One region of the Mesorhizobium sp. M0615 genome, then DNA from elsewhere that is predicted to be linked to it. Evidence: predicted binding sites of a transcription regulator. Region 1 holds the regulator's gene; the other holds the start of a gene.
What was found. The regulator LexA, encoded in region 1, represses DNA repair genes until DNA is damaged. The targets are predictions, from matches to a motif close to TGTTCNNNNTGTGTTCNG.
Positions count from the first base shown of each region.

Region 2: NKI46_RS06835 (YifB family Mg chelatase-like AAA ATPase) is a predicted target of LexA. The motif match lies at 3,038-3,055, and genes of this name have one in related genera.

Region 1 is NZ_JAMYQI010000018.1:73,893-90,157, forward strand. Features, by position in the region: gene NKI46_RS26720 (peptidylprolyl isomerase) at 1-397, shown strand, start outside; gene trpD (anthranilate phosphoribosyltransferase) at 429-1,439, shown strand; gene trpC (indole-3-glycerol phosphate synthase TrpC) at 1,443-2,255, shown strand; gene moaC (cyclic pyranopterin monophosphate synthase MoaC) at 2,258-2,740, shown strand; gene NKI46_RS26740 (molybdopterin molybdotransferase MoeA) at 2,740-3,945, shown strand; gene NKI46_RS26745 (hormone-sensitive lipase) at 3,990-4,820, opposite strand; gene NKI46_RS26750 (AMP-binding protein) at 4,987-6,612, shown strand; gene kynA (tryptophan 2,3-dioxygenase) at 6,609-7,445, shown strand; gene kynU (kynureninase) at 7,551-8,798, opposite strand; gene NKI46_RS26765 (GntR family transcriptional regulator) at 8,967-9,731, shown strand; gene lexA (transcriptional repressor LexA) at 9,934-10,716, shown strand; gene NKI46_RS26775 (ComEC/Rec2 family competence protein) at 10,710-13,166, opposite strand; partial or broken gene arr (NAD(+)--rifampin ADP-ribosyltransferase) at 13,278-13,693, opposite strand; gene gltX (glutamate--tRNA ligase) at 14,155-15,579, shown strand; gene gltA (citrate synthase) at 15,761-16,265, shown strand, end outside.
Region 2 is NZ_JAMYQI010000003.1:334,435-350,699, forward strand. Features, by position in the region: gene gshB (glutathione synthase) at 1-485, shown strand, start outside; gene NKI46_RS06825 (glycosyltransferase family 2 protein) at 578-1,651, opposite strand; gene NKI46_RS06830 (glycosyltransferase) at 1,836-2,900, shown strand; gene NKI46_RS06835 (YifB family Mg chelatase-like AAA ATPase) at 3,150-4,697, shown strand; gene NKI46_RS06840 (malate synthase G) at 4,903-7,074, opposite strand; gene NKI46_RS06845 (hydantoinase/oxoprolinase N-terminal domain-containing protein) at 7,208-9,229, opposite strand; gene NKI46_RS06850 (threonine ammonia-lyase) at 9,425-10,402, shown strand; gene NKI46_RS06855 (nuclear transport factor 2 family protein) at 10,411-10,791, shown strand; gene NKI46_RS06860 (DNA-3-methyladenine glycosylase) at 10,809-11,408, shown strand; gene NKI46_RS06865 (ABC transporter permease) at 11,413-12,549, opposite strand; gene NKI46_RS06870 (ABC transporter ATP-binding protein) at 12,546-13,466, opposite strand; gene NKI46_RS06875 (HlyD family secretion protein) at 13,463-14,413, opposite strand; gene NKI46_RS06880 (CerR family C-terminal domain-containing protein) at 14,410-15,114, opposite strand; gene NKI46_RS06885 (CYTH domain-containing protein) at 15,207-15,704, shown strand; gene NKI46_RS06890 (CHAD domain-containing protein) at 15,791-16,265, shown strand, end outside.

The DNA.
Region 1 (16,265 bases):
CGCGAAAGCAGACGAACTCGACAAGCGCCTCAAGGCTGGCACCACACTCGACGTCATCGCCGGCGAACTGAAGCTTGAAAAGCAGACCAAGCGCGGCGTGAAGCGCGAGGTCGACGATGTCGATTTCGGCAAGGAGGGTGCTGCTGCGATGTTCGGCGTCGGCGAAGGCGGCACCGGGCTGATCCCCTCGCCCACCGGCGACGGCCAGATCCTGTTCAAGGTCGCCGAAGTGTTCGAGCCGGCCGGAGCCGACGCCAGCTCGGTACCCGACGATGCGCAAAAATCCTTCACGCAAGGCATGTCCGACGATCTGCTCGACCAGTTGGTGGCGCAGTTGCAGACGCAGTACGCCGTCAGCGTCGACCAGGCCGCCGTTGCCCAAGCCCTCGCCCAATGAATGGCCCTAGCCCAATGAACGTCTTGGCCCAATGAGCGCCCTAAAGACCCATATCGCCAAGGTCGCCACGGGAACCGGGCTTACCTTCGACGAAGCGCGCGAAGCTTTCGACATCATCATGTCTGGCGACGCGACGCCGGGCCAGATCGGCGGCTTCCTGATGGCCTTGCGTGTGCGCGGTGAGACGGTGAGCGAGATTTCCGGCGCCGTCGCCACCATGCGTGCCAAGATGCTGCGCGTCGAAGCTCCTGAGGGCGCCATCGACATTGTCGGCACGGGCGGCGACAATTCGCATTCAGTCAACATCTCGACCGCTTCGGCCTTCGTCATTGCCGGCTGCGGCGTGCCGGTCGCCAAGCACGGCAATCGCGGCCTGTCGTCGCTGACGGGCGCTGCCGATGTGCTGGTCGCGCTCGGCGTCAAGATCGATATCCTGCCAGAGGTGATCGGCCGCTGCATCCAGGAGGCCGGCGTCGGCTTCATGTTCGCGCCGGCGCACCACCCTGCGATGAAGCATGTCGGCCCGACCCGCGTCGAGCTCGGCACGCGCACCATCTTCAACCTGCTCGGACCGCTGTCCAATCCGGCCGGCGTCAGCAGGCAGATGGTCGGCGTGTTCCTGCCTGAATGGATCGTGCCGGTGGCCGAGACATTGAAGGCGCTGGGCACCGAGCATGCCTGGGTCGTCCATGGCGACGGCTATGACGAAATCACCACCACCGGCGAAACGCAGGTGGCGGAACTGGCCGGCGGCGAGATCCGCCATTTCACGCTCACCCCGGAAGCCGTCGGCCTGCAGCGCCACACCAAGGACGAGTTGCGCGGCGGCGACGCCGCCTACAACGCCAAGGCGTTGCGCGACATGCTGGGCGGTGCTGCCGGCGCCTATCGCGATACGGTGCTGATGAATGCCGGCGCCGGCATGGTGGTAGCCGGCAAGGCGACGACGCTTGCCGACGGCATGGCCGCGGCCACACAGGCCATCGACAGCGGCCGGGCGCTGGGCGTGCTCGACAGGCTGGTCGAGATTTCGAACGGATGAGCCGTGGCTGACATTCTGCGCAAGATCGAGGCCTACAAACGCGACGAGATCGCGGCGGCGAAGGCGCGGATACCGTTGGCCGAGATCAAGGCGCGAGCCAAGGATGCCGACGCACCGCGTGGCTTTCTGAGGGCGCTTGAGGCGAAGCGCAGATCGGGCAGCTTCGGCCTGATCGCCGAGATCAAAAAGGCTAGCCCTTCCAAAGGCTTGATCCGTGCCGATTTCGACCCGCCCGCACTGGCGCAGGCCTATGAGAAAGGCGGTGCCGCCTGTCTTTCGGTGCTGACCGATGCGCCATCCTTCCAGGGCGCGCCGGAATTTCTCACCAATGCGCGCAACGCCGTCGCCCTGCCCGCGCTGCGCAAGGATTTCCTGTTCGACCCTTACCAGGTTTACGAGGCTCGCGCCTGGGGCGCTGATGCCATCCTGATCATCATGGCCAGCGTCGATGATGCCTTGGCCAGCGAATTGGAAGCGACCGCATTCGAACTCGGCATGGATGCGCTGATCGAGGTGCATGACGAGGCCGAGACGCAGCGCGCGGTAAAACTGTCGTCGCAGCTGATCGGCATCAACAACCGCAATCTCAGAACATTCGAGACCAGCCTCGAAACCTCGGAACGGCTGGCGTCGATGGTGCCGGGCGGCCGATTGCTGGTCAGCGAGAGCGGCATTTTCACCCACGACGATTGCTTCAGGATGCAAAAGACCGGCATCAGCACCTTCCTCGTCGGCGAGAGCCTGATGCGGCAAGAGGATGTCGCTGCGGCAACGCGGCTGCTTTTGACAGGCAAGGCGAAGGCAGAGGTAGCCTGACAATGGCAGCCGCCCTCACCCATCTCGGCGCCAAGGGCGAGGCCAACATGGTCGATGTCGGCGACAAGGCGGAGACGACGCGCACGGCGGTCGCCGAGGGCTTTGTGTCGATGCGGGCCGAAACCCTGAAGATGATCCTCGACGGCGACGCCAAGAAGGGCGATGTGCTGGGTACCGCGCGCATTGCCGGCATCATGGCGGCCAAGAAGACGCATGAGCTGATCCCGCTCTGCCATCCGCTGCTTTTGACCAAGGTGTCGGTCGACATCGAACCGGACACCACGCTGCCCGGCCTCAGGGTCACCGCGCTTGCCCGCGTCACCGGCAAGACCGGGGTCGAGATGGAGGCGCTGACCGCGGCGTCGGTGGCGTGCCTGACCATCTACGACATGGCCAAGGCGGTCGACCGTGCCATGGTGATTTCCGGCATCAGGCTGGTGGAAAAGACCGGCGGCAAGTCCGGCGACTACAGGGCGGGTTCGTAATGGCGCTGGTTCCGGTCGCCGAGGCGCTTCAACGCCTCCTCGACGGCGCTGTGGCGTTGCCCGGTGAAAGCGTCGCGCTGGCGGATGCGGCCGGCCGGGTGCTGGCGGAGCCGGTCGTGGCGCTGCGTACCCAGCCGCCTTTCAATGCATCTGCCATGGACGGCTATGCCGCACGGGCGCAGGATGTGGCGACCCTCCCCGCGAGGCTTTCGGTGATCGGCACGGCGCCTGCAGGGCGCGGCTTTGACGGCGCTGTCGGCAAGGCGGAAGCCGTGCGCATCTTCACCGGCGCGCCGCTGCCTGAAGGCGCAGACACCCTCGTCATCCAGGAAAATGTTCGCGATCTCGGCGGTGGCCGGATCGAGGTCACCGAACCGACGGCGAAGAACCGCAACATCCGCCGCCTTGGACTGGATTTTGCCCAAGGCGACGTGCTGCTGGAGAAAGGCCGCGTGCTCGATCCGGCTGCATTGTCGCTGGCGGCGTCGGCCAATCATCCCCGGTTGAACGTGGTGCAACGGCCGCTGGTCGCCATCATCGCCACCGGCGACGAATTGCTGCCACCGGGCAGCGAACCTGGCCCCGCCCAGATCATCTCGTCCAACGCCTATGGCGTCGCTGCTGTGGCGCAGTCGGTCGGCGCTCGCGCGCTCGATCTCGGTATAGCGGCCGATCGCAAGGAAGCGATCGCGGCGCTGGTGAAAAAGGCGGTCGATGCGAAAGCCGACGTCATCGTCACGCTCGGCGGCGCCTCGGTCGGCGACCATGATCTCGTTCATGACGTGCTGACCGGCGAAGGCATGAACCTCGACTTCTGGAAGCTCGCCATGCGCCCGGGCAAGCCGCTGATGTTCGGGCGGCTGGGCGATATCAGGTGCATCGGCCTGCCCGGCAATCCGGTGGCGAGCCTGGTCTGCTCGCAATTGTTCCTGAAGCCGCTATTGGCGCAGCTCGGCGGCCGTCCCCACCGGCAGGACATCCGCCAGGCTCAGCTTGGCGCCTCGATGCCGGCCAATGATCTAAGGCAAGACTATGTGCGCGCCGTGGTCCGGGAAGAAGCCGGCGCATTGGTGGCGACGCCGTTTGGCATCCAGGATTCCTCGATGCTGAGAATGCTGGCCGACGCCAACGGCCTGATCGTGCGCGAGCCCTTCGCTCCGGCGGCAGAAGCAGGCGCTGCTTGCAGCATTCTGATGTTGCGCTGAGGTCGCGGATCCAAACCGTTAATTCCAAGAGACAAGACTGGTTGTTACTCCGCCAGCAATGTCCGCGTCAGCGGATGTGTCGGATCGGCAAGCCCGTCGACGATGCTGAAATGATGCCGGTCCGGCTCGACCACTGTGCTGGTCGTGGCGCCGAGGCCGATCCAGATGTTGGCAAGCAGCGCATTCTGGCGCAGGAACTCCGCCCGCTCACCGCCGCCGGCCCAGCAGGTGATGCGTGCGCCATCCATCGGGCGCAGCAGCGCCGGGCTTTCGGCCAGTGCTTCCGCTTCATCGATGGCCAGTGTCCCATTCATCCCGGTGCGCATGATTGGCCGCAGGTCATGGACGCCGGAGATCGAGACGACATTGCGAACGCGGCCCGCCACATCGGCGGCCAGGGGTGTCGTTGTCGTCACCATCCTGGAGGCGAGATGGCCGCCGGCGGAATGCCCGGTCAGCATCACCGGCCCGCCGACCATCGTCGCCGCCTTGCCGATCGCCGCCGCGATTTCCCTGACGATGCCGGAAATGCGTATGTCGGGACAAAGCGTGTAAGTCGGCATTGCCACGGCAAAGCCATTGGCAACCGCGCCGTTGGCCAGATGCGACCATGGCTTGTTGTCGAACGCCTTCCAGTAACCGCCATGGATGAAGACGACGAGCCCTTTGGGCATGACATCGGGAAGGAACAGATCGAGCCTGTTGCGCGGGCTGTCGCCATAGGCGATGTCGAGCTTGGCCCGACCGGACGCCGACATTGTGTCGCGAAAAGCCTGTGCCGGTGTGTCCCACGCGGCCGGCCAGCGATTGCTGCCGGCAATGTTGTCGCCGTTGGCGTAGGCATTGTCCCAATCGGCAACACGATGTTGGAGCATCTGCATCCCTCCCGGATGGCTTCAGTTCAGTCGACAGGAATGGCCGCCGAACAGGGCGGCGTCAATCCTGCGACCTAAAAACATTTTAGGCTTGAAACAAATTTCGACTGGTGCGATCCTGCGCCTTGTTCAGCCATGGGCGCGAGGCAGACAGGGGCAGCCGAAAATGCTTGGGCCATCAGCGCATATCGACACATTCACGCGCGACAACCTGCCGCCGCCGGAGCAATGGCCGGAGTTTTTGCTCGACGGCTTCGACTATCCCGACCACATAAATGCCGGCGTCGAATTGACCGACAGGCTGGTCGAAAAAGGGTTCGGCGACCACACCGCGCTGATCGGCAATGGCCGCCGCCGCACCTACAAGGAACTGTCCGACTGGACCAACAGGCTCGCCCATGCCCTGGTCGAGAATTATGGCGTCAAGCCGGGCAACCGGGTGCTGATCCGCTCGGCCAACAACCCGGCCATGGTCGCCTGTTGGCTGGCCGCCACCAAGGTTGGCGCGGTGGTCGTCAACACCATGCCGATGCTGCGCGCCGGCGAACTCGCCAAGATCGTCGACAAGGCGGAAATCACGGTTGCGCTTTGCGATACAAGGCTGATGGACGAGATGACCGCCTGCGCCAAGGGCAGTGCGTATCTCAAGCAGGTCATTGGCTTCGACGGCACGGCCAACCATGACGCGGAACTCGACCGCGCCGCCCTCGACAAGCCGGTCACCTTCACTGCCGTCAACACCGGCCGCGACGATGTCGCCCTGCTCGGCTTCACCTCCGGCACCACCGGCGTGCCGAAGGCGACGATGCATTTCCACCGCGACCTGCTGATCGTCGCCGACGCCTATGCCCGCGAAATCCTGGAGGTGACGCCCGACGACATCTTCGTCGGCTCCCCGCCCCTTGCCTTTACCTTCGGTCTTGGCGGGCTCGCCATCTTCCCGCTGCGTTTCGGCGCCGCGGCGACGCTGCTGGAACAGGCGACGCCACCCAACATGATCCACATCATCGAGACCTACAAAGCGACCATTTCCTTCACCGCTCCAACCGCCTATCGGGCCATGCTCAAGGCCATGGATCAAGGCGCTGACCTGTCCTCGCTGCGCGTCGCGGTTTCGGCGGGCGAGACGCTGCCGGCGCCTGTCTTCGAGGAATGGACTGAGAAGACCGGCAAGCCGATCCTCGATGGGATCGGCGCCACCGAGATGCTGCATATCTTCATCTCCAACCGCTTCGACGACATGAAGCCGGCCTCCACCGGCAAACCCGTCGGCGGCTATCAGGCACGCATCGTCGATGACGAGATGCGGGAGTTGCCGCGCGGCTCTACTGGCCGGCTGGCGGTGCGCGGCCCGACCGGCTGCCGCTACATGGCCGATGCCAGGCAAAAGGACTATGTCCGCGACGGCTGGAATCTCACCGGCGATACGTTCACGCAGGACGAGGATGGCTTCTTCCACTTCGCCGCGCGTTCCGACGACATGATCGTCAGCGCCGGCTACAACATCGCCGGCCCCGAGGTCGAAGCGGCGCTGCTCTCGCATCCCGACGTCGCCGAATGCGCGGTGACCGGCGCCGAGGACGGTGAACGCGGCCAGATCGTCGAGGCGCATATCGTGCTTGTGCAAGGTGTTTCGCCGGACGCATTGACCGTCAAACGCCTGCAGGACCACGTCAAGGCAACGATCGCGCCCTACAAATATCCGCGTTCGGTGAAGTTCATCGACGCCTTGCCCAAAACCCAGACCGGCAAGATCCAGCGCTTCCGGTTGCGCGCGGAGAAGAGCAATTGATTAAGCCGCACGATCCGGCGTCCGATGGCGCGCAGATGTCGTTCAAGGAGCGGATGTCCTACAGCGACTATCTGCAGCTGGACAAGGTGCTCGATGCGCAGGCGCCGCTGTCTTCGGCCCATGACGAGATGCTGTTCATCATCCAGCATCAGACATCGGAATTGTGGATGAAGCTCGCTTTACACGAGATCGGCGCCGCGATCCGCTCTATCCGCGCCGACCGCCTCGAACCGAGCTTCAAGATGCTGTCTCGCGTCGCGCGCATCTTCGAGCAGCTCAACAATGCCTGGGACGTGCTGCGCACGATGACGCCAAGCGAATACACCGAGTTTCGCGACGCGCTCGGCCAATCCTCGGGCTTCCAGTCGTGGCAGTACCGCGCCATCGAGTTCATGGCCGGCAACCGCAACCTAGCCATGCTCGGGCCGCACAAGCACCGGCGCGATCTTACGGACAGGCTGGAAGCGATCCTGGCCACGCCGTCGCTGTACGACGAGGCGCTTCTGCTTTTGGCGCGCAATGGCTTCGACATCGGCGCCGATGCCGGGCGCACGGACTGGCGCGAGACGCGCGGTGAGAACGAAGACGTGCTGGCTGCCTGGCAAACCGTCTACCGCGACCCGCAGCGCTACTGGATGCTCTACGAACTGGCCGAGAAGCTGGTCGACTTCGAGGATTACTTCCGCCGCTGGCGCTTCAACCACGTCACAACGGTCGAGCGCATCATCGGCTTGAAGCGCGGCACCGGCGGCACCTCAGGCGCCTCCTATCTGAAGAAGATGCTGGAGGTCGTGCTGTTTCCGGAGCTCTGGACGGTCCGCACCCGGCTCTAGAGCATTTCACCGTTTAACGGAAACGGCGAAATGCTCTAGCTCTTTGATTGACGCAATTTCGGACGGAAAACCGCTTCACACTTTTCCTGAAATTGCTCTAGTTTCTTACGTAACCGCGGTCTTCACCGCGAAGCGGGCGTCCTGCCAGGCGCCGGTGCGCAGAATATCCTCCAGGACTTCGACCGCCTGCCAGACATCGCCATATCCGACATAGAGCGGCGTGAAGCCGAAACGGATGGTCGACGGCGCCCGGAAATCGCCGATCACGCCGCGCTCGATCAGCGCCCGCATCACCTGATAGCCATGCGGGTGGAGGAACGACACCTGGCTGCCGCGCTGGCTGCCGTCGCGAGGACTTTCCAGTTCAAGCCGGTAGGCGCCGCATCTGGCTTCGACGAGCTGGATAAACAGGTTGGTCAGCGCGATGCTTTTTCTGCGCACCGCCGCCATGTCGACGTCGTTCCAGATATCGAGCGCGCCCTTGAGCGCCCGCATCGACAGCACCGGCTGCGTTCCGCACAGGAAGCGGCGGATGCCGCTGCCGACGGCAAAGCCCTGCTCGAAGGCAAAGGGCCGCGCATGGCCCCACCAGCCGCTGAGCGGCTGGCTGATATCACCATGGTGGCGCTCGGCCGCGTAGATGAAGGCCGGCGAGCCCGGGCCGCCATTGAGGTATTTGTAGGTGCAGCCGACGGCGAAATCGGCATTGGCACGGTCAAGTTCGACCGGCAAGGCGCCGGCCGTGTGGCAGAGATCCCAGATGATCAGCGCGCCGGCGTCATGTGCCTTGCGCGTCAGCGCCGCCATGTCGCGCAACTGGCCGGATTTGTAGTTGACGTGGTTGACCAGGATGACGGCAACGCTGTCGTCGATCAGCTCCTCGATTGCGGCCGCGTCGACGCCCTCCAGCCGCAGCCGCGTTCCCGGCCGGGTCGAGGCGACGCCTTCGGCCATGTAGAGGTCGGTCGGGAAACTGTCGCCCTCGGCAACGATGACCGACCGAGCCGGCCGCATGCCGAGCGCGGCGTGCAGCAGCTTGTAGATGTTGATCGAGGTTGTGTCGCAGACCACCGTCTGCCCGTCAGCCGCGCCGATCAGTCGTCCGAGCTGATCTCCCAGTTCCACCGGCATGTTGAACCAGCCAGCGGTGTTCCAGGCGCGAATGAGGTCGTGCGCCCATTCCTGCGTGGCGGCCTGCTGCAATTCGCTGAAGACGGCTGGTGACGCGGCACCCAGCGAATTGCCGTCGAGATAAATTACGCCTTGCGGTAAGACAAAGCGTTCACGCATGGAGCGCAGCGGATCGGCGGCATCCATTGCTTCGATTGTAGCGAGATCGGGTGTCGTGCTCATGATCCGGCGCCCCTCCATGGACAAACGCGCGCGGCGGAGCCTGCCGCCGAAACATGCCGGCGATCTTGAGTGGTCGCCCCTTGAGCTGTCAAACATTATATATAATTCTTCCGTTGAAAGGCTTTGATATATAATGATCAGCCGAGCATTTATGTCTGATGGATCACGATGTTGGATGACGAGCAGACCTCGAAGACGGAAGCGGCCTATCGCGTGCTCAGGCGCGATATTCTTGCGACCCGGCTGGCGCCCGCGGCGCCGTTGAAGCTGAGCACGCTGCGCAACACCTACGGCATCGGCTGGACGCCGTTGCGCGAGGCGCTGTCGCGGCTGGAGGCGGAACGGCTTGTGACCGCCATCAGCAACCGCGGGTTTGCGGTCGCTTCTGTCTCTCGGGCGGAGCTCGAGGATCTGGCGCGTGCGCGGCTGGTGGTCGAACTGCCCCTGCTGGTGGAATCGATCGAGAAAGGCGACCGTGAGTGGGAAGACGCGGTCGTTGCCGCCCACTATCGTCTCTCACGGTGCGGGTCTGTTCTCGACGATCCATCGGATGATGCGGTCGACGCGTGGTACGAAAAACACGATGCCTTCCATGCGGCGCTGCTCAGTGCCGCGACATCCAGCTGGCTGCAGCAGTTCAATGCGACGATTTCCGACCAATTGCATCGCCATCACCGCTTTCTGGGTCTGGCCCCGACGCTGCGCGCCGCCGCCGGCCGCACGGATGGACACCGGAAGGCCGTGGCGGCCCTGCGCGACGCCGTGGCGATCGAACACCATACCGCCCTGATGGAAGCGGCCCTCGATCGCGACGTCGAACGTGCGAAAACTCTGATGACCGCTCACATCGGCTACACGCTGCAGGTCTATGCCCAGAGCGAACCCGGCGCGGATGCTGCGCAGCCCCGTCCGAAAAGGAAGCGGCGATCATAGCCGACGACGCAGGCACTTTGTCTTCGTTTCACCCCGTTGCCGGCAAATGGGCAGGCGGCGCTCGCAGCGCCGAACGTTACGCTGAACAAAACGTCAACACATTCATTAAACTTTAAAAGGTTGCGGAACACAACTGGAACAGATAGTGTTTGTTCTGGGTTTGTTTTTTCCGATTCTGGTTTCAGAACCCTTGGGGGCCGCGATGCTGACGCGCAAACAACATGAGCTTCTGATGTTCATCCATGAACGCCTGAAGGAGAGCGGAATCCCGCCGTCCTTCGACGAGATGAAGGAAGCGCTCGACCTCGCCTCCAAGTCCGGCATCCACCGACTGATCACAGCGCTTGAGGAGCGCGGTTTCATTCGCCGGCTGCCGAACCGGGCGCGCGCGCTGGAAGTGCTGCGGCTACCCGACTCGATCGCACCAGGCCTCAACGCGGCGAGGAAGTTTTCGCCGAGCGTCATTCAGGGCAGTCTTGGTCAAGCCGGCCAAGGGCAAGGCGGCCAGGGACAAGGCGGGATGGGCCAAGGCGGTCTCGGCCGCCAGATCAAGCCGGGCTCGCCGTCGCGTTCGATGTCTGCCGGCAATGACGATGCCGTTTCCTCGATTTCAATCCCGGTGATGGGACGCATCGCCGCCGGCGTGCCGATCGACGCCATCCAGCATCAGACCCATTCGATCTCGGTGCCGCCCGACATGATCATGGGCGGCGAACACTACGCGCTCGAGGTCAAGGGCGATTCGATGATCGAGGCCGGCATTTTCGATGGCGACACGGTCATCATCCGCAATGCCGACACAGCCAGCCCCGGCGAGATCGTGGTGGCGTTGGTCGACGATGAGGAAGCGACCCTGAAACGCTTCCGCCGCAAGGGCGCCTCGATCGCCCTGGAAGCCGCCAACCCGGCCTACGAGACCCGCATTTTTGGACCGGACAGGGTGAAGGTGCAGGGCAAGCTTGTCGGATTGATCCGGCGCTACTGAGCCGGCTTGGGTTTGTACTTTTCACGCTGGTTGTAAGGCGGCAGGCCGCGCGCTTCGCGGGAGAAGCGGCGCTGCTCGTGCCAGGGGCGATACGGCTTGTCGACGGCGAAGCGGATGGTTGGCGCTGCAGCTGCCGATTGCGGATCGAAGAAGACGGCGGCGCTGCCGTCGCGGGCCAGCTGTTTCTTCGTCACGACCAGCACCAGCGGGTCGCGGCACGGATTGTAGGCCGTGGCGTCATCGATGACGATCAGGCTAGCGAAGGCACAGGCCGGCCGCGCCGTCTTGCGGTCTTTGGCAAGGGCTACAATGGCTCCGGAAGGGTGTCGGGCGATACAGAGATCGCCCATGCAATAGAAGGGCGACCCGGGCGGCAGATCGAGCGGATCGAGATCGAACCGCGTATCTGTTGCCTCGAAAATCTCGGGCGGGATAATGGTTTCGGCCCGCAGCGCCCGTTTCCAATTGTCCGTGGTGAATTCGTTGGAGCGTTCGCGGTTGAGGGCGAGTTCGCCGCCACCTATCGGCATGGCCACCAGATGTGCGTCCTCGGATATGAGCACGTCGGGCGTAAGCACCTGCGGCACCGTCAACAGGCCGGCCAGCGCGAAAGGCACGGCCGCCAGCCTGAGCCAGGTGGTGGCCATGGTGGCGATGACGAGGGCGACCGCCACCAACAGCACCGAGCGGATGGAGATCAGCCCGACGGCGTCGACCGGCGAGCGCTCGGAAATCCAGGCCGATATAGCGATCATCGCCATCAGACCCTTGCCCATCACATAGAGGAACGGCCCGTCGGCGCCGAACGGCATCGCCAGTGCGCTGAGCACGGCAAAGGGCATGACGATCAACGAAACAATCGGCATCACGGCCAGATTGGCGATCAGGCTGAGCGGCGACACACGCTGAAAATGCCAGATGGCGAACAGCAAGGTTGCACTGCCGGCGATGATCGAGGTCATGGCGAGGCCGCCCATGGCCAGCGCGAATTTTCGCGACAGGAAGCCGACGAAGGAGCGCTTTGCCAGCGGCGTTCTCACCTTGTCGGCGCGGTAATCGGCCCAGCCGGCATAGGCGCCGACAAGGGCGGCTGTGGCGGCAAACGACATCTGGAAGCTGGGACCGACCACCTCGTGCGGCGACACCAGGATGACGGCAATGGCGGAGATCGCCAGATTGCGCATGGTGAGCGCGGCACGATCGAAGAGTACCGCGACCAGCATGACCGCTAGCATGATGAAACTGCGCTCGGCGGCGACCACGATGCCTGAAATGACGAGATAGGCGGCGATGGAGACGAGTGCTGCCACTGCTGCATATTTCTTGACTGGGCGGCGCGAAGAGAAATCGGGAAACAGCGCAAAGGCGCCACGCAGCAACGCCATGATGGTGCCGGCAACCAGCGCCATGTGCAGGCCGGAGATGGAGATGATGTGGTAGATGCCGGTGCGCCGCATCGCTTCGTTGACCTCGTCCGGGATGCCGGCGCGCACCCCGACAATCAACGCCGCGGCAATCTCGCCTTCGGCGCCGCCGATTTTGCCCCTGATATGGTCGGCAATGTTTTCGCGCGCGTTCTCGATTGCCGAGGAGAGCCGCGCGGTCAGCGGCGGCGGTCCCTGCGTAGCAATGGTTTTCGGATTGCCGAGAAAGAAGCCGCTGCCGCCGATACCGGTGAAATAGCTGTCGAAGGAGAAATCGTAGCTCTCCGGCCGCACCGGACCGGTCGGCGGCAACAGCCTGGCATAGCCGGTGATCAGGGAGCCGGCGGTCATATCGGCGGGAACGGTCCGCGCCGAGAGCCTGACCCGCTCCGGGGCGTAGCGCAGCTCGGGGTAAGCGGTCGAAACCACGTCGAGCGTCAGCCTGATGCGGCCGCTTTCCATCTGTTCGAGACTGACGACGCGGCCGGTCAGCCGTGTCTGAATCTCGGAGCCGAGCATCTGCGTTCCGGCGCGCCAGGTCTCGACTTTGGCGGCGACGACGCCGAGCGCGCACAGCATCGCGGCCATGCAGAACAGATGCGTCCTCGGCCGCGATCGCGTGGCGACAGCGCAACATGTCGCCAGCACCACAATGGCGATTGGCTGCGCAAAGCCGGGCTCGCCGGCCAGCGAGAAATAAATGATGACGCCGGCCGCCAGGAAAACCGGCACCAGCAGGAAGGCGACGCCCCGGTCGAGCTCCGTGTTGGCGGCCACGGCAAGGCTGCGGCGGAGCGCGGGCCATGACGGACGGCGAAGCCGTCTGCGCAGACGGGCGATAGATCCGGGCGCTGTGACTTGCGCCGGCAACGCGTGACCGGGCAGCGCAGGCGCGACGCCGGGATGCGGCTCAGGCAGCGCGAGGGGCAGCGGCTCGGCATAGGGACTATCGGCAAACAGCGAGCGTTCGCTGACGCTTGCCTCGGCGCCTTCGCCTTCCTTCGTGCCCCGGCCACGTCCAGCCATCGGGTCTGCCCCTTGCGCCCCAGACCCCTATGCTACATGAACGCGCAAAGCGCGAAAGTCCGCGTGATCACGTCCACAGCGCCGGAATCGACCATCACCTGGCAAGGACGCTCAATCCTCAATCATATCCTGGCCCTCCGCTCTCAGGCGAGCAAGCCCATCGTGCATTGCCTTCAATTGTTCCGGTGTATGACCCTGCCATTCACCCAGTTCACCCAGGATGAGCAACGGATCACGGGAGCGGTAGGATTTCGTCGGATTACCGGGAAATTTTTTATCGGTCAGGTTAGGGTCATCCATGAAAAACCCCGTCGGCTTTACGATATAAATCCTTTGACGACCGTCACCCGTTGCAAGCTCTGCTCCCCAGATGGCGGCTTCAAGTGTCTGGGAGAAATATATCCATGACAGTGGTTGATCTCTGAAATTGGAAGGATGGCCGACGCTCAGCAGATCCCGGGGTTTCAAATCCGCCCGGTACCATGGTAGAACGGATCACCCTCCGTATGGTCGGCGTTTCTGGTCATCGGTAGTCCTTCTTTCAATCTGCCTCCTTCGTGGCGGACCGGACTGCACACAATTGCGGTGTTCACGATAATGATTGCAGAAAGGTCAATATGCGTGACCAAGCCAACGCTGTCACGGCGGCGTTGTAGTCGGGCAGTGCCGCCTCCGTGAAGAAATGTCCGCTCGTCAGAGGAGGCTACCACCGTCGCAGCGATGTTCCAGGCACTGTGACGGACGCTGCAGCCGAATGAAACCCAGACATTGACGCTGCTGCCAAACGAGGTTGCGCGGAGGTGCGAACAGATTTTGTGCTACAAGGCTCCACCGCCAGTTGACGCAACCGATAATTGCCGACGTGCCCCCGGCCTCATCCAGCCATCGGGTCTGCCCCTTGCGCCCCAGACCCCCTATGCTACATGAACGCGCAAAGCGCGAAAGTCGGCGCGATCACGCCCCGCTTTCCAAGGTTCCCGAGAATTCCATGTCCGACACGGTCGTCACCCGTTTTGCCCCCTCGCCCACCGGCTATCTGCATATCGGCGGCGCGCGCACGGCGCTGTTCAACTGGCTGTACGCCAGGCACACCGGCGGCACGATGGTGCTGCGCATCGAGGACACCGACCGCGAACGCTTCAACGAGGCGGCGACACAGGCCATTCTGGATGGGCTGACCTGGCTCGGCCTTTCCTGGGACGGTGAGGCCATATCGCAGTTCGAGCGCGCGCCGCGCCACCGTGAGGTGGCCGAGGAGCTGGTGCGCCTGGGCAAGGCCTATTACAGCTACGAGACGCCTGCCGAGCTCGAAGCGATGCGCGAGGCCGCACGCGCCAAGGGCTTGCCGCCGCGCTACAACGGCCAGTGGCGCGATCGTGCCCCCTCGGAGGCGCCTCCCGGCGTCAAGGGCGCCATCCGCATCAAGGCGCCGACCGAGGGCGAAACCGTGGTGCACGACCGTGTGCAGGGCGAGGTGAGCTTCCCCAACAAGGACCTCGACGATTTCATCATCCTGCGCTCGGACGGCAATCCGACCTACATGCATGCCGTCGTCGTCGACGACCATGACATGGGCGTCACCCACATCATCCGTGGCGACGACCATCTGACCAACGCCGCGCGCCAGACGGTGATCTACAACGCCATGGGCTGGGACGTCCCGTCGATGTCGCATATCCCGCTGATCCACGGCGCCGACGGCGCCAAGCTGTCGAAGCGGCACGGCGCACTCGGTGTCGAGGCTTATCGCGCCATGGGCTATCTGCCCGAGGCACTGCTCAACTATCTGGCAAGGCTCGGCTGGAGCCATGGCGACGACGAGATCATGTCGATCAAGGACATGATCTCGTGGTTCGACATCGGCGATGTCAACAAGGGTGCGGCGCGCTTCGACTTCGCCAAGCTCGAGTCGATCAACGGCGCGCATATGCGCAAGATGGCCGATACCGAGCTGTTCGACATTTTCGTCGCCACTCTGCCATACCTCGAAGGCGGATCTGCTATCGCCGCCCGTCTCGACGACGCCAGGAAGGCGCAGCTGCTGGCCGCCTTGCCGGGCCTGAAAGAGCGCGCCAAGACGCTGGTGGAACTGGCCGATGGCGCGGCCTTCCTGTTCGTCGAGCGGCCGCTGCCGATCGACGAGAAGGCGGCAGCACTGCTCAGTGCCGACGCGCGCGCGATCCTGCGCGGCGCACATGCCGCTTTGCAGACTGTTTCGGGTGATTGGTCGGCTGCCGCGGCTGAAGCCGCGGTGCGCGAGTTCGCAGCGGCCGGCGGCCACAAGCTCGGCGCCGTGGCCCAACCGCTCCGGGCGGCCCTTACCGGCCGTAGCACCTCGCCCGGCGTGTTCGACGTGCTTGCCGTGCTTGGCCGCGAGGAAAGCCTGGCGCGGATTGCGGATCAAATCGATTAGGAGCGAGCTGGCCCAAAAAGATTGGCATTGAAAGGCGGGTTTCGCAGTGCAACATTAGGCCTTGGCCCAATCTGGCACGCACCTCCTAAAATGCGGTGGCGAGTTCGCGCATTCCGGTGATTTCGACGTGTCGTTTGCAGGAATTGCCTTGCCGGCATGAGGAACATGAAGGAGTTTGAGAATGAGCGAAGCTGCGACAAGACTGGAAACCGGCAGCAAGACGACGCACCCGTCGACTGCCACGCTCGAACTGGCCGGCAAGACGCATGAATTCAAGGTGCGAAGCGGCTCGGTCGGGCCCGACGTCATCGACATCGGTGCGCTCTACAACACCACCGGCGCCTTCACCTACGATCCCGGCTTCACCTCGACGGCGAGCTGCGAGTCGGCGATAACCTTCATCGACGGCGATGCCGGCATCCTGCTTCACCGCGGGTACCCCATCGACCAGCTGGCCGAGCATGGCGACTTCCTCGAAGTCTGCTACCTCCTGCTTTACGGCGAACTGCCGACCAAGGCGCAGAAGGACGATTTCGACTACCGGGTAACGCGCCACACCATGGTGCACGAGCAGATGTCGCGCTTCTTCACCGGCTTTCGCCGCGACGCGCATCCGATGGCTGTGATGTGCGGCGTGGTCGGCGCGCTGTCGGCCTTCTATCACGACTCCACCGATATTTCGGATC
Region 2 (16,265 bases), on a different contig from region 1:
TCATCGTCAAGCCGCTCTATGGCAATGGCGGCGCCGGCATCTTCCATCTCAAGGGAGACGATCGCAACCTCGCCTCACTGCTCGAAATGTTCGCCCAGCTGTCACGCGAGCCGTATATCGTCCAGCGCTATCTGAAGGATGTGCGCAAGGGCGACAAGCGCATCATCCTGATCGACGGCGAGGCGGTCGGCGCCATCAACCGCGTGCCGGCCGACCACGATTCCCGCTCCAACATGCATGTCGGCGGCCGCGCCGAAAAGACCGAGCTGACGGAGCGCGAACGCGAAATCTGCGCCCGCATCGGCCCGTCGCTGAAAGAGCGCGGCTTCATCCTGGTCGGCATCGACGTGATCGGCGACTACATGACCGAGATCAACGTGACCTCGCCAACCGGCGTGCGCGAAGTGCAACGCTTTGGTGGCGCGGATATCGCCAGCCTGTTCTGGGACGCGGTAGAGGCGAAGCGGCGGAATTTGGCCGCGTAGTGTGCGTTGCTACGGAGGACTTTGGTGGGTCCAGAGAAGCATCGAAAGATGCTCTTTATCGGGTAAGACTGCCGAGCAAGCGGCTCATCAAATCAAACTATGTCCCGGAAGCGCCGAGGCCTCAGTTTCGGAGGAAGGAGACCGATAAGTCTGGTCTGCAATTTTCGCTGTGGTGTTGCCCAGTCTTTCAGCAGAAAACCCGCATCGGAGTTCTTTTCCAGCAATGCAAAAGCCGCAGACAGTCCGATCAGGTCGACCAAGGTCCTGCGCATTGAGTGGCGGGAGATTAAATGCGCCAGTCCCGGCGCCACTTCGCACCAACGATTGGCCAGTGCCCGCCGTATCGCTATTTCAGTATCAGGCGACATCCTGCCGAGGCCAACTCCGGTACCCAGGATGCGCCCGTCCGCCCAGCCATTGCCGCCGTGAAGCCGATAACTGCCAAGAGCCCGCCCAATCCTCACGGTTCCGCCGATCATATGGGCGGCACGAGCCATATAACCATCGGCACATATCCTTATTTCGTCCGGATCGGATGGACGCATGATTTCAAGCGGAGCTCGACGAAACATCATCCCCGATGTGGTTGACCAAAACCAACCCACGGTACCCCGATCAATAAATAATAATGTCGGGTCAGCTTCGGTGTCGACATGCAGGTAGCCGCTCATTTTCGGCATCGATCGCGGGTCGTTCAGGTGGAATACGGGATGACCGCCCGCAAGCAGGTTGCCGGCCGTATCTATCACCACCTCATCGGAGCTCGACATTGCCGCGATACGGGTTTGGCTGAGATGCGCTCTCACATGGCATTCTATGAAGTCAGGATGCCAAGCATCGTCACCGTCAAGAAAGGAGATCAGGGGCCCGGCTGTCGCGTCAAGCCCGGTCATCATTGCTGTCAACTGCCCGCCATTTTGCAGTCGGGGCAGAAAGCGGAAACGACTGTCGCCAAGCTGGGACAGACACTCTTCAATCCTTCGGCGGGAACCGTCGGTCGAAAAATCATCGACCACCACGCATTCGAACGCAGTGTATGTCTGCGCCGCTACGGATCGGATCGCAGTGTCGATGAATGCCTCTTGATTGAAACAGCCTACGCAAACGGATACGGTTGGTAGCGCGATGTGAGAACCAGCTCCGCTTGGGACGATGTTTTCTTTCAAGAGGCGCTTCTCCGTACACCAGATTTGATCGCCTGAGATATTCCGTCGATCAAATGGCGGTGTTTCTTTGCCAAATTTCTCTCTATCGAAGCGAGTTTTTCTCCGCACTCAAGATCGCAATTGCCGCATGTTGACCCTACAGCACGGGTATCGCCCTCCTACCAAATTCGAGATTGTCAGAGCCATGCTGCGTCATGGCCACAACCTCAGAAAAGGGCACCCTTCCGCGAAGTCGCAACCTGCTCTTCAGGCCAGTTTGCTGTCGGACGATCCGTTCATATCCTATTCGGGAATGTCCGGTACGCCGCTCGGATTAGCAAGTCATATGCCTTTCCGTCCACGCAGCCACCGCGCCTGGTTTCTCATCTCGCCAACCTGGTCCGTCGAAAACAGTGCTAGCGTCAAAACCATCCGGACCTATGCCGTTCTGCATAGACTCAAGAACCCCCGTCACTCGCTAATCTTCCTATCCAACACTCAGGCAGAGGCTGATCTGTTGAACCAGTCCGGCGAGGCCGCCGTCCTGCACAACAAGACGTCAACAACCTCCGAACACATATTCAGGCCTCTCGATGACGTCCCTGTAGAATTTGATGCAATCTACAATGCGCAGCTGGCTCCGTGGAAGCGCCATGACTTGTCGCTTGGCATCCAGCGTTGCGCATTTGTCTTCTATCGAGATTCAAGCGGATCCTCCACGACGGAGTCGGAAAGAGCGCGAATAAATCGGCATAGGGAGCTCGCGCCGCATCACGTCTTTATCAACGAGTTTGACGGCACCGGCAAGCCGGTCCGATTGGCACCGGCTCAGGTGAACACGCATCTAAATCGTGCAGCCGTGGGAATCTGTCTCTCTCACCTGGAAGGACCAATGTTCGCCAGCACGGAATATCTTCTCGCGGGCCTTCCAGTGGTCACGACGCCGAACCATGGCGGCCGAGACCTTTATCTGGATGACGACTATTCGCTCACAGTTCCACCCGATCCTCGATCCATCGCGGAGGCTGTCTTAGCGCTGAAGGAGCGACGAATTCCCCGGGATTACATTCGTTCGCAAACTTTGAAACGAATCGAACGAGACCGCGGGCGGTTCATAGACCTTGTAAACGAGATTTTTCTGGAGAGCGGCTCTTCGCGCCGGATCGCCCTGCCTTGGCCTTTCAGATATCCTGTCATGGAGTGGCTTCCACCGCAGGTCGCGATCGATCGATCGCTTTCAGGTTCGGTCGATGCCTTCATCACCGCTTAGAAGCAACACCCTCAGATTGCCGAAGGGCCTAGTCGCCTTTGTTAACGCGGTCGAGGAGGCGGAGCAGCCGTTCCATTTTGCTCAACCATCTTCCGTTTTTGCAACCGGCACAGCGCGCTGCAACCACCACGAATGCATGTTCCTGTAATGTTCTTGCCTTGGCCTGAAATCTATGGTTGTCTTGTCCTGACGTCGCTCGCGGTCTGAACCACAAGGCCGAGGCGAGCTGATATCCGGGGGCAAAGCAAGATGGTGGCGCGGGTTCGCACGGTTGCTTTCCAGGGCATCGAGGCCGTACCGGTCGATGTCCAGGTGATGATCGCGCCGGGCAAGGTCGGCATGCAGATCGTTGGGCTGGCCGACAAGGCGGTGGCCGAAAGCCGCGAGCGCGTGCAGGCGGCACTGCATGCGTCGGGCCTGTCGATGCCGTCGAAGAAGGTGACGGTCAACCTGGCGCCTGCCGATCTGCCCAAGGAAGGCAGCCATTACGATCTGCCGATCGCGCTCGGCCTGATGGCCGCGCTCGGCGCTATTCCCGGCGACATGCTGGCGTCTTATGTCGTGCTGGGTGAATTGTCGCTCGACGGTACCATTGCCGCGGTGGCCGGTGCGCTGCCAGCCGCGATCGGCGCCAATGCCGAGGGAAAGGGCCTGATCTGCCCGTTCGGCTGCGGGCCAGAAGCGGCCTGGGCGGGCAAGGATTTCGACATATTGGCGCCGCGCAGCCTGATTGCCATCGCCAATCATTTTCGCGGCACGCAGGTGCTGTCGCGGCCCGAGCCCGGCATCCATGTCTCGGCGCGCGACCTGCCCGACCTCTGCGACATCAAGGGCCAGGAAAGCGCCAAGCGGGCGCTGGAAGTGGCGGCGGCCGGCGGCCACAATCTGTTGATGGTCGGGCCTCCCGGCTCGGGAAAATCGATGCTGGCGCAGAGGCTGCCTTCAATTCTGCCGCCACTGGCACCGAAGGAACTTCTTGAAGTCTCGATGATCGCCTCGGTGGCCGGCGAGCTCGGCGAAGGCAAGCTCACCGACCGGCGGCCGTTCCGCGCCCCGCACCATTCGGCCTCGATGGCGGCAATGGTCGGCGGCGGCATCAGGGCGCGGCCGGGCGAAGTATCGCTTGCCCATAACGGCGTCCTGTTCCTCGACGAGTTTCCCGAATTCACGCCGCAGACCTTGGATGCGCTGCGCCAACCGCTGGAGACCGGCGACTGCATGATCGCGCGCGCCAACCACCGCGTCACCTATCCAGCGCGCATCCAGCTGGTGGCGGCGATGAACCCGTGCCGTTGCGGCATGGCCGGCGAGCCCGGCTATCGCTGCCTGCGCGGTGAGCGCTGCCGCACCGACTACCAGGCGCGCATTTCCGGCCCGCTGCTCGACCGCATCGATCTCAGGATCGAGGTGCCTGCGGTTTCGGCCGCCGATCTGATCCGGCCGGATCGGGCGCGGCCGGATCGGGCGGAGAAAAGTGCCGCCGTTGCGCAGCGCGTCGCGCGCGCCCGCACCATCCAGCGCGAACGGTTCGAGCGGCTCGGCGTGACCAGCGCGACCACCAACGCGCATTGCTCGCCTTCTGTTATCGAGGACATCGCGATGCCGGATGCCGCCGGCCTGTCTCTGTTGAAGGACGCCAGCGAAAAGCTCGGCTTTTCCGCGCGCGCCTATCATCGGGTGCTGAAAGTGGCGCGCACGCTGGCCGATCTCGAAGCGAGAGAAACCGTCGGCCGCATTCACCTGGCCGAGGCGATTTCCTACCGCATGATGTCGGAGCGGGTGGCGCAGGCGGCGTAACGCTCCTCCTTGAGGGGAAGGTGGCCCCGAAGCGGCAGGGTGGGGGTCGCCGAAGAATGGTCGATCTTTTTGGAGCCGAGCCGAGAAAGGGCCTCTGCAATGACATTGCTTGTAGTGTCGTCCGAAGGGAGTCGCCGCACTTCACGCAGGACCCCACCCGGCCCTTCGGGCCACCCTCCCCTCAAGGGGGAGGGAAATGCAGGCGCTAATTCGCCCGCTCTTTCGCCTTCAGCTCCAGCCGCCGTGCGTGCAGCACCGGTTCCGTATAGCCATTCGGCTGTTCGCGGCCTCTAAACACCAGGTCGCAGGCGGCGTGGAAGGCGATGGAATTGTCGAAATCGGTGGCCATCGGGCGGTAGAGCGGGTCGCCGGCGTTCTGCAGGTCGACGATCGCCGCCATGCGCCGCAGCGAATCCATCACCTGGATCTGCGAGCACACCTTGTGGTGCAGCCAGTTGGCGATGTGCTGCGAGGAGATGCGCAGCGTGGCACGGTCCTCCATCAGGCCGACATCGTTGATGTCCGGCACTTTCGAGCAGCCGACGCCCTGATCGATCCAGCGCACGACATAGCCCAGAATGCCTTGCGCATTGTTGTCGAGCTCGCGCTGGATCTCGTCGGGGGTCCAGTTCGGCCGCACCGCCACCGGCACCGACAATATATCATCGAGCTTCGCCTTCGGCCGGCTCTTGAGCGCCGCCTGGACGGCATGGACATCGACCTTGTGATAGTGCGTGGCGTGCAACGTCGCCGCCGTCGGCGACGGCACCCAGGCGGTGTTGGCGCCGGCCTTAGGATGCGCGATCTTCTGTTCCAGCATCGCCGCCATCAGATTGGGCATCGCCCACATCCCCTTGCCGATCTGGGCATGACCGGCGAGCCCGCATTCGAGCCCGGCGTCGACATTCCACGCCTCGTAGGCGGAAATCCAGGCGGCCTGCTTCATGTCTCCCTTGCGGATCATCGGGCCGGCTTCCATCGAGGTGTGGATCTCGTCGCCGGTGCGGTCGAGGAAGCCGGTGTTGATGAACACGACGCGTTCCTTGGCGGCGCGGATCGCCTCCTTGAGGTTGACGGTGGTGCGCCGCTCCTCGTCCATGATGCCCATCTTGATGGTGTTTGCCGCCATACCGAGCAGCGCTTCGACGCGGTCGAAAATCTCGACTGCGAAGGCGACTTCCTCCGGCCCATGCATCTTCGGCTTCACCACATACATCGAGCCCGCGCGGGAATTCATCCGACGCCCGTTGGCGCCGACATCGTGCAGCGCGATCAGCGCCGTCATCGCCGCATCCAAGATGCCTTCCGGCACCTCGTTGCCATCGCGGTCGAGGATGGCCGGATTGGTCATGAGGTGACCGACGTTTCGCACCAGCATCAGCGAGCGGCCAGGCAAGCTCAGCGCGCCACCACTGGGCGCGGTCCAGGCGCGGTCCGGATTGAGTTTGCGCGTGAAGGTTTTGCCGCCCTTGCTGATTTCCTCCGCCAGATCGCCCTTCATCAGGCCGAGCCAGTTGCGGTAGACGATGACCTTGTCCTCGGCATCCACCGCCGCGACCGAATCCTCGCAGTCCTGGATGGTGGTCAGCGCCGATTCCAGGATCACGTCGGCAATGCCGGCCGGGTCGGTGCGGCCGATCTGGTTGGTGCGGTCGATGAGGATCTCGATGTGCAGGCCGTTCTGGACCAGCAGGATGGCTTCCGGGTTGGCGCCGTCGCCGCGATAGCCGGCAAATTGTTTCGGGTTGGCCAGCGTGGTGCCGCCGGCGCCGGCGCCGAGCCGCAAGGTGCCACCCGAAACCGTCAGCCCGTTCACGCCGGCCCATTTGCCCGAGGTGAGCGGCACGGACTCGTCCAGAAAACTCTTCGCCCAGGCAACCACCTTGGCGCCGCGCACGGGGTTGAAGCTTTTACCCTTCTCGGCGCCACCGGTCTCGGCAATGGCGTCGGTGCCGTAGAGCGCATCGTAGAGCGAACCCCAGCGGGCATTGGCGGCGTTGATCGCATAACGCGCATTCATCACCGGCACCACCAGCTGCGGCCCGGCAACGGTGGCGATCTCGGGGTCGACATTGTCGGTCGACACGGAAAAGACCGGCCCTTCGGGCACGAGATAGCCGATCTCACGCAAGAAGCTTTTGTAGGCCTCCATATCGATGGGCGCGCCATTGGCGCGGTGCCAGGCGTCGATCTGTTCCTGCATGGCGTCGCGTTTGGCCAACAACGCCCGGTTCTTCGGCGCGAGATCATGGACGATGGCCGAAAAGCCGTTCCAGAAGGCGTCGGCGGCAATGCCGGTACCCGGCAGCGCTTCGCCGACAAAGTCATGCAGTTCGCGGGCAATCCGTAATCCGGCGATCTCGACGCGATCGGTCATCAGGGCTTCTCCAGATGAAAGGCTTTGCGGCGTTTGGCATGTCAGGGGTGAAGGGTCAATTCAGCTTAGGGTGAAGCCGGGGATTTTGAAGCTGCTGATCTCCCCCCAAGGGGACCCCAAGGGGGGAGATTACCTAAACCGCGATCCTCGGCCGACCCGATGCAACCGCCACCACATGCGCTTCGATAAACATCCGTTGGGCCTCAACCGTAGACACCTTGAACTCGGTCGAAACGTCGATCTCGGCATTATCCGTGCCGGCATCCTTCGCCCGCTCGGCCACAATCGCCCGCACATCAGCCTCCGCTGCCGCGATCGCCTCGGCCTCGTCCGTGAAGTCGCGCACCGTTTGCCCCGACGCCAAACGAAACAAACCTTCCTTAGGCTGGCTGACGCGGGCTTCGGCGGAGACGCGGACCTGGCCGACGACGGCGCCGAGCGCGTTGGCGACATCGGTATCCTCCGGCACCACGCACTCATTACCGACCAGCTCGGCCAAGCCGGCATAGTGCAGCGGCGCCGAGGCGCCGAGGCCAATGACCGGACGATCGAGCGCGACGCTGAGCCTTGCGATGCCGGGATGGGAATCGACGGCGCGCTGCACCAGCGCATGCGCGACGGTGGCGGCGCCATCCAGCCCATCCTCGGCAAAGGCTGTCTCCAGAATGTATTCGGCCGACAAGCGCGTGAGCGTCAGCAGCACGCGTTCGGAAATCGCCTCCGGAGACGGCGCGATGTACTGGCCTCGCCCATCACGCTTGCGGGCAAACAGTTCGGCGGCGAGCCGGGCCGCAAGCGGGTCCCAGTTGGCCTGCTTGCCGAGCACATGGGCGGCGTCCGAGGGGGTGAAGCCCGAGATATGCACAAGACCGCGCGAGACCAGCCGGTTCAGCGTGGCGTTCTGGGCGTTCGAGGTGAGCAGCCTGTCGATGGCGAGCGGCACGGCACCAATCAGTTCATACAGTTTCGCCTCGGGCGCGGTCAGGCCGGCGGCGAGCCTGTCCGGCACGCCGGTGCGCAACGCGAAACGGCCATCCATGCGGCCGGGATTGGGCGCGCGCAGTTGGCGTTCGAGTTCGGATGTCACTGAAGCACCATGCATCATCCCGGCCAGCGCCAGCGGCACCAAGCGACGCGGCCCGAGCAGGATCTTCGGGTTGAGCGCGCCATCTTCCAGCGCCACTTCGGAATCGCCGCCGAGGCCGAAGGTGCGCATGGCGACCGCCTCGACCATGGTGCGGAAGCCGCCGACGGTGGCGCCTTCGGGATCGAGCCGAGGACGGCCGCCGTCGAGCACGGCGACATCGGTGGTGGTGCCGCCAATGTCGGACACCATGGCGTTGTCCAGGCCCGTCATGTGGCGGGCGCCGACCAGGCTGGCGGCCGGGCCGGAGAGGATGGTCTCGATCGGCCGCTGGCGGGCAAACGCCGCCGAAACCAGCGCGCCATCGCCGCGCACCACCATCAGGGGCGCTGCGATGTTGCGGGCTTCCAAAAATCCTTCGGTTGCCGCCACCAGCCGGTCGATCATCGAGATCAGCCTGGCGTTGAGCAAGGTGGTGAGCGCGCGACGCGGACCGCCGAGCTTGGCCGACAATTCATGGCTGGCGGTCACCGGCAGGCCGGTCTTTTCGCGGATGAGGTCGCGCGCGGCGAGTTCATGCGCCGGGTTGCGGGTGGCGAAATAGGCGCACACGGCAAAGCCCGACACCGAGGCGCCGAGTTCAGGGAGTGCTGCTCCCAGCCCCGACAGATCGAGCTTGGCCGCATTGCCGTGCACGTCATGGCCGCCCGGACAAAACACCACCGGATCGGTGCCGAGCGCCGTCTTCAGCCCGTCGCGCGCAAGGTCGGCCCCGGTAAAGCCGATCATGATGAGCGCCACACGCCCACCCTGGCCCTCGACCAGCGCATTGGTGGCGAGCGTCGTCGACATCGACACGAGTTTGATCGCGGCCGGATCGGTGGCCGATTTTCCCAGCACCGCATCGACCGCGCCGGAAATGCCGACGGCAAGATCGTGCCGCGTGGTCAGCGCCTTGGCCTTGGCCAGCACCTTGCCTTTTGGCCCGCCTTGTTCCGACCACAGCACGGCATCGGTATAGGTGCCACCGGTGTCGATACCGAGAAACAGGGGTTTTGGCTTGGCGGTCATGTCTGGCGGTCCGGGATTCTGCTCCCCCGCCCTTAGCCGATACGGCCCGGCTGATAAAGGCGGGAGAGGTGGGCCAGTTTGACCCTCGTCGCCGCTCATGCCCGCCAAACTTTGTAACGGTCACATTTTTTCGTTGGTGCGTGGCCTGCCTTTGCGTGCACCATGCGCCGATCTCATCCCTTTCAGGACTTCGCCATGACCACGCTTCCCGGCATCGCCGACATCCATGCCGCCGCCGCGCGGCTCTCCGGCCTGATCGCCGAAACGACCTTGATCGAATCGCTGGAACTCAACAAACGCTTCGGCGGCCGCATCCTGTTCAAGCCGGAGACGCTGCAGCGCACCGGCTCGTTCAAGTTCCGCGGCGCCTACAACAAACTGTCTTCGCTGAGCGAAGAAGAGCGCAGCCGCGGCGTCGTCGCCTTCTCCTCCGGCAACCATGCTCAGGGCGTCGCCGCGGCGGCTGCCATGTTCGGCGTCAAGGCGGTCATTGCCATGCCGGCCGACGCGCCGGCGATGAAGATCGCCAATGTCCGCAAGATGGGCGCCGAAGTGGTGCCGTTCGACCGCTTTCGCGACGACCGCATGACGGTGGTGCGACCCTACATGGACAAGGGCATGGTGCTGGTGCCTCCTTTCGACGATCCGGCCATCATCGCCGGCCAGGGCACGATCGGTCTCGAACTGATGCGCCAGGCAAAAGCGCTCGGCGTCAGCCTCGATGCGGTCGTCATTCCCTGTGGAGGCGGCGGCCTGACGAGCGGCATTTCGATCGCCGTCAAGGATGCCTCGCCGGCCACAGCAGTCTGGGCCGTTGAACCCGAGCATTTCGACGACACCCGCCGCTCGCTGATCGAAGGAAAAAGGGTTTCCAACGAGCCCGGCCACAGCTCGATCTGCGATGCCATCCTCACCGCCGAGCCCGGCGCGATCACATTCGAGATCAACCGCAAGAACCTGGCCGGCGCCATCGCCGTCTCCGACAAGGCGGCCGCACAGGCGGTGCGCGACGCCATGGCCCATCTCAAGCTGGTGGTCGAACCCGGCGGCTGCGTGGCGCTGGCGGCGCTCTCGTCAGGCGAGATCGAACTGTCGGGCAAATGCGTCGCCGTCGTGCTGTCAGGCGGCAATGTCGATTTCACCACCTATGCCGAGATCATGGCCGCGGCCTGAGAACCGATATGGCAGACGCTGAGATAAGGGCGGCTCTCGATCGCCATTGGGCTGCCTCCGATGCCAATGATCTCGAGACGGAGCATCAGATCTATCGCGAGGACGCGGTGCTTGACTATCCGCAGTCAGGCGAGCGCATCAGCGGACGGCACAACATCCAGCCGTCGCGCGCCGCCCAGCCCAACCGGAAGCGCTTTGCCGTGCGGCGGATCACCGGGTCAGGCGACCTCTGGATCACCGAGTATGTCCTGACCTATGACGGGATTCCGTCCTATACGGTGAGCATCATGGAGTTCGTCGATGGCAAGGTGGTTCGCGAGACCCAGTATTTCGGCGATCCGTTCGAGCCGGGGCAGTCGCGCGCGCAATGGGTCGAACGGATACCTTGAAACACGGCGGCGGTAGCATGACCAGCCACCATCCGCTCGATCGTGCCGAACTGCCTGATGATACGGCCGATCTCGCCCGCTATCTCATCGGCAAGCTCGTGGTGCGGGAATTGCCGGAAGGCATCGTCGGCGGCCGTATCGTCGAGACCGAGGCCTATGTCACCGGCGACGCCGCCGGTCACGGCTATCGCGGGATGACGCCGCGCAACCGTTCGATGTTTCTCGGGCCCGGGCACGCCTATGTCTATCTCGCCTATGGGGTCTCCTGGATGCTCAATGTCTCGAGCGAGGGGCCGGGCACCGGCACCGGCGTGCTGATCCGGGCGCTGGAGCCGCTCGAAGGCATCGCCATCATGCGGCTGAACCGGGGCGTGGAGCGCCTGCGCGACCTGGCGCGCGGGCCGGGGCGGCTCGCCCAGGCATTGCGGATCGACCGTTCGCTGGACGGCCTCGATCTGTGCCGCCAAGGCCCGCTATGGCTGGCAGCCGACGAGCATCAGGCCAGCGACATCGGCCAAGGCATCCGCATCGGCATCACGAAGGATGCGGACCGCCCGCTGCGGTTCTATGTCAGAGGCAGTCCGTTCGTCAGCGGTCCGCGATCGCTCAATTCCTGAACGCTCAGTCGAGCGTGCGCCTGAACCGCACCAATGCGACGCCGGCAAACAAGGCCACGAACCCGACCAGCCAGGCGATCTCGCCCGCAACCGCCGGCAGTTCGGCGCCCTTCAGCATCACCGCGCGGGTGATGCGCAGAAAATGCGTCAGCGGAAAAATCTCGCCGAAGGTCTGCGCCCAGCCCGGCATGCCGCGATAGGGGAACATGAAGCCGGACAGCAGGATCGACGGCAGGAAGAAGAAGAAGGTCAGCTGCAGCGCCTGCATCTGCGTGCGGGCGATGGTCGAGATGGTGTAGCCAAGCAGCACCAGCGCCAGCACGAACACCAATACGGCTGTAAGCAGCAGCGACATGGAACCGGTGAAGGGGATGGCGAACAAGAGCTTCGACGCCGCCAGCACCACCACCACCTGGACGCCACCGACCACAAGATAGGGCAGCACCTTGCCCAGCATGATCTCAAACGGGCTGGACGGCATGGCGAGCAGGTTTTCCATCGTGCCGCGCTCGGTCTCGCGGGTCAGCGCGATCGAGGTCATCATCACCAGGGTCATCTGCAGGATGACGCCGAGCAGGCCGGGCACGATGTTGTATTGCGAGATGCCTTCCGGATTGTAGCGCTGGTGCACCACCACATCGAGCTGGCCCCTGGCGGCCTCACTCGCCGCCTCCTGCATGCCTTGCGCCCGAAGCAGCGCCTGGCTGGCCACTTTGCTTAGCGTCGAGATGGCGCCGCTGGCGGCGGCCGGGTCGGTGGCGTCGGCCTCGATGAGTATCTGCGGATTGTCGCCGCGCTCCACCCGGCGGCCGAAATCGGCCGGGATGGTGACGACGAAGGCGACATCGCCGCGCGCCATCAGGAATTCGGCATCCTCGGCACTTTGCGCGACATGGTCGAAGCGGTAGTAGCCGGTCGTCTGCAGGGCTGCGACAATGGCGCGGGTGTAGGGGTCGTTGCTGGTCGCCACCAGTGCGGCAGGCAGGCTTTTGGGATCGTTGTTGATAGCGTAGCCGAACAGCACCAGCTGCAAAAGCGGCACGCCCAGCATCATGGCGAAGGTGATGCGGTCGCGCCGCATCTGGATGAATTCCTTGATCAGCAGCGCACCGAGCCTGGCGAAGGAGAAGACGCTGTTCATGCCATATTGTCCTTCGAGCCGGACATGAACTGGATGAAGACGTCCTCGAGGCTGGTCTCGCCGGGTTTTACGCTGACGCCCTTGTGCTCCTTCTCGACATCGGCGAGCGCCTTTTCGAGCTTTGCCTTGTCGGAGCCGACGACATGCAGCGTCGCGCCGAACGGCGCCACCTGGTCGACGCCGGGCCGGTCCCTGAGTGCATCGGCGACCTGGTCGAGGCGCGGTCCCTGCAGCACGAAGGTGGTCAGACCGGCATTCGTCACCACCTCGTCCACCGTGCCGGTGGCCAGCATCTTGCCGTAGGAGATGTAGCTGATGCGGTGGCAGCGCTCGGCTTCGTCCATGTAGTGGGTGGACACCAGCACGGTCAGACCGCCGCTCGCCAGCCGGTGGATCTCGTCCCAGAATTCGCGCCGCGCCTTCGGATCGACGCCGGCGGTCGGCTCGTCGAGCAGCAGCAGCTTCGGCTTGTGCATGATGCAGGCGGCCAGTGCCAGCCGCTGCTTCCAGCCGCCCGACAACGTGCCGGCGAGCTGGTTGCGGCGGCTCGTCAGGCCAAGCTCTTCCAGCGTTTTCGACACATGCTCCTCGACCGGTTTCAGCCGGTAGAGCCGCGCCACGAATTCGAGATTCTCGCCGATCGTCAAATCCTCGTAGAACGAGAATTTCTGCGTCATGTAGCCGACTTCGCGCTTGATGCGGAGCGACTCGGTGCGGATGTTGAAACCCAGCACCGTACCTTCGCCCTCGTCGGGCGTCAGCAGGCCGCACATGATGCGGATGGTCGTCGTCTTGCCGGACCCGTTGGGCCCGAGAAAGCCGACGATCTCGCCCTCGGCCACCGTCATCGTCACATGGTCGACGACAGTCTTGTCGCCGAAACGCTTGACCAGGCCATGAACGTCGATGGCGTTCATTTTGAGGCCGCCAGCTCGACATCGACGATCTGTCCCGGCTGCAGCGCTTGCGCCTTGCCCTCAGGCCGCGCCTCGACGAGGTAGACCAGCTTCTGCCGGTTCTCGAGCGAGTAGATCACCGGCGGGGTGAATTCCGGGTCGGGCGAGACATAGCTGACGCGCGCCTTCACCTCCGGCCCGCAGCCGTCGCAATGCACGACAAGCAGCGTGCCGACCTTGATCGACGAGAACGCACTTTCCGGGACATAGACGCTGAGCTTCACCGCACCGTCCGGCAACATCGAAATGACAGGCGCGGTCGGACCAGCGGTGTCGCCGGGATTGCGGATGACGTCATTGATGCGGCCGGGCGAGGGTGCCGCCAGCACGCGCTTCGATAGCCGCCACTCAGCCTGTTCCAACGCCGACTGCGCCTGTTTGACCTGATTGTCTGCCGCCTTGATCGTTTCGGGACGCGCAGGCAGACCGCCGACGGCGAGGTTGGCCTGCGCCTGGCCGACCTGCGCATTGGCGGTCTCCAGCGTCGCGGCGGCGGTGTCGTAGTCGGCCTGCGTGCCGGCACCGCGCTTGAACAGGTCGGCGGCGCGGTCGTATTTGCGCTTGGCATCCGTGGCCTGGGCCTTGGCCATGTCGACCTCGGCCTTCAGCACCGCGATCTCCTCCGGCCGCTTGCCGATCTGCAGGTCGGCCAGCTGCGCCTGCGCCTGGGCGAGCGCGGCCTCTCCCTGGGCGACGGCGATTTTTGCGTCGGCGCTTTCGAGAGTCACTACCGGCGTGCCTGATACAACACGGTCGCCGCGCTTGACCGCGACGGTCTCGACCTGCGCCACTTCGATCGGCGCCAGCAAGACATAGTCGCCCTCGACATAGCCGACGGCAAGCGGCGCTGCCGGCGCGCAGGCGCCGAACAGCTGGGCTGCGAGCGGCAGGGAACAGAGAAAACTCATCGCTTGCCCTCCTTGCGGGCGACCGGATTTCGGGCCGCCAGTATGGCGCCAAGATTGCTTGTGACCGCCGCCACCACCTTGGCGGCTTCGGTGTTACCGATCTCGCGCCAGCCCATACGACGCATCACTGCTTCGCGGCCGATGCGGAAATAGATGACCTGGCCGATCAGCGTGAAGACCACGAGCTTGGTGGCCTCGCTTTCGGCCGGCTCGCCCGTCGCCTGTTCCCAGATCTGGCAGAGGCGGCGATGCGTCGGTTCGAACACCCCGTCATAGATGCGGTCGAGGGCGGCCGTCGGATGCGACAACTCTCTAAGTACGAATTGTACGATCTCGCCCGCCTCCGGCCTGGCGACGACAAATCCTACCATCCGCTCCAATGCGGTCGAGAGCTGCGCCCGCGCCGTCTCTGAACTGGCTTGACCTTGCAGCTGCATGCCGCCGAGCGCCTGGCCGGCAACCGCCTGGATGGTCTCAACGATGTGGTCGGCGGCGGCCCCGCGCAGCCCTTCCTTGCCGCCGAAATGATAGGCGATGGAGCCGATGTTGGCCTTCGCCTCCGCCGCGATCTCGCGCGTCGAGGTGCCGTCGAAGCCCTGCCGCCCAAACAGTTTGAGCGCGGCCAGCACCAGTGCGGCGCGCGTCTGCTCGGCGGGCGATGTCTCCTGGCGGGGCATTTTGTCGGGCGCGGATTTGATCATGTCGGCGTGTTTAATCAATCGATTGATTAAAGTCAAGTTGATTATCTACGGCCGCTTGCCATGTCGGGCCGCAGACGCTTTAGTGGGCGGCCATGGGCAAGGAAGTCGAACGCAAGTTCCTGGTCTCCAGCGCCGAATGGCTGGAAATGGCCGAGGCGAATATACGCATTCGCCAGTTCTATCTTGCCGCAACACCCGGCCGCACCGTGCGCGTGCGCATCAGCGACGGCAGTTCGGCGAAGCTGACGCTTAAATTCGGCAGCAAGATCCGCGAGCGTGACGAATACGAATATGAAATTCCACTGGCGGACGCAGAGGAGATGCTGGCCTTCGCCATCGGACATGTCATCGAGAAGACACGCCACCATGTTAGGCATCGCGGCTATCTCTACGAAGTCGATGTTTTCGGCGGGATTCTAGCCGGCCTTGTGGTGGCCGAACTGGAGACGCCGGAGGATGTACCTGACGAAATGCTGCCTGATTGGCTCGGCCGCGAAGTGACCGGCGAGCAGAGATTTTACAACGCGTCGCTCGCCCTAGAGCCGGATGATTTTAGGTCGGGTCGACCTAAAATCGGAATCCGGCTCTAAATCAAAAGAGTTGGAGCATGATGTCGTCCGAAAACCGCTTCACACTTTTCGGCATCATGCTCTAGGGGGATTCCGGAGATCGCCGCATGAGCTTTCGCATCGATCCGCGCCTGCCGCTGACCGGCGAGGTCAGGCGTATCCTTGGCGAGGAGATCGGCAAGGCGCTTGCCCATCTGGCCGTCGCGCGCGACCAGCCGGAGCAGGCATTGCACAAATGCCGCAAGCGGCTGAAGAGCGCGCGCGCCTTGCTGCGGCTGGTCCGTTCCGGAAATGAAACATTCTGTCGGACTGAGAACCAATGCTACCGTCAGGTGGCGGCGCTGCTTGCCGGGCCGCGCGAGGCGACCGCGCTGGTCGAGACCGTCGACCGGCTGGCAGCCGCCTTTCCCGAGCAGGTTGCCGGCGGCGGCCTCGACAGCGTGCGCGACCGGCTGATTGCCCGCCAGCATGAAATGCATGCCGGCGCCGGCCTCGACGCCGCCATAGGCGCGGCCACCGCCGCCTGCGAGGAAGGCCTCATCAGGATCGAGCGGCTGCTGCTCCCCGATCTGCCTGAGCATG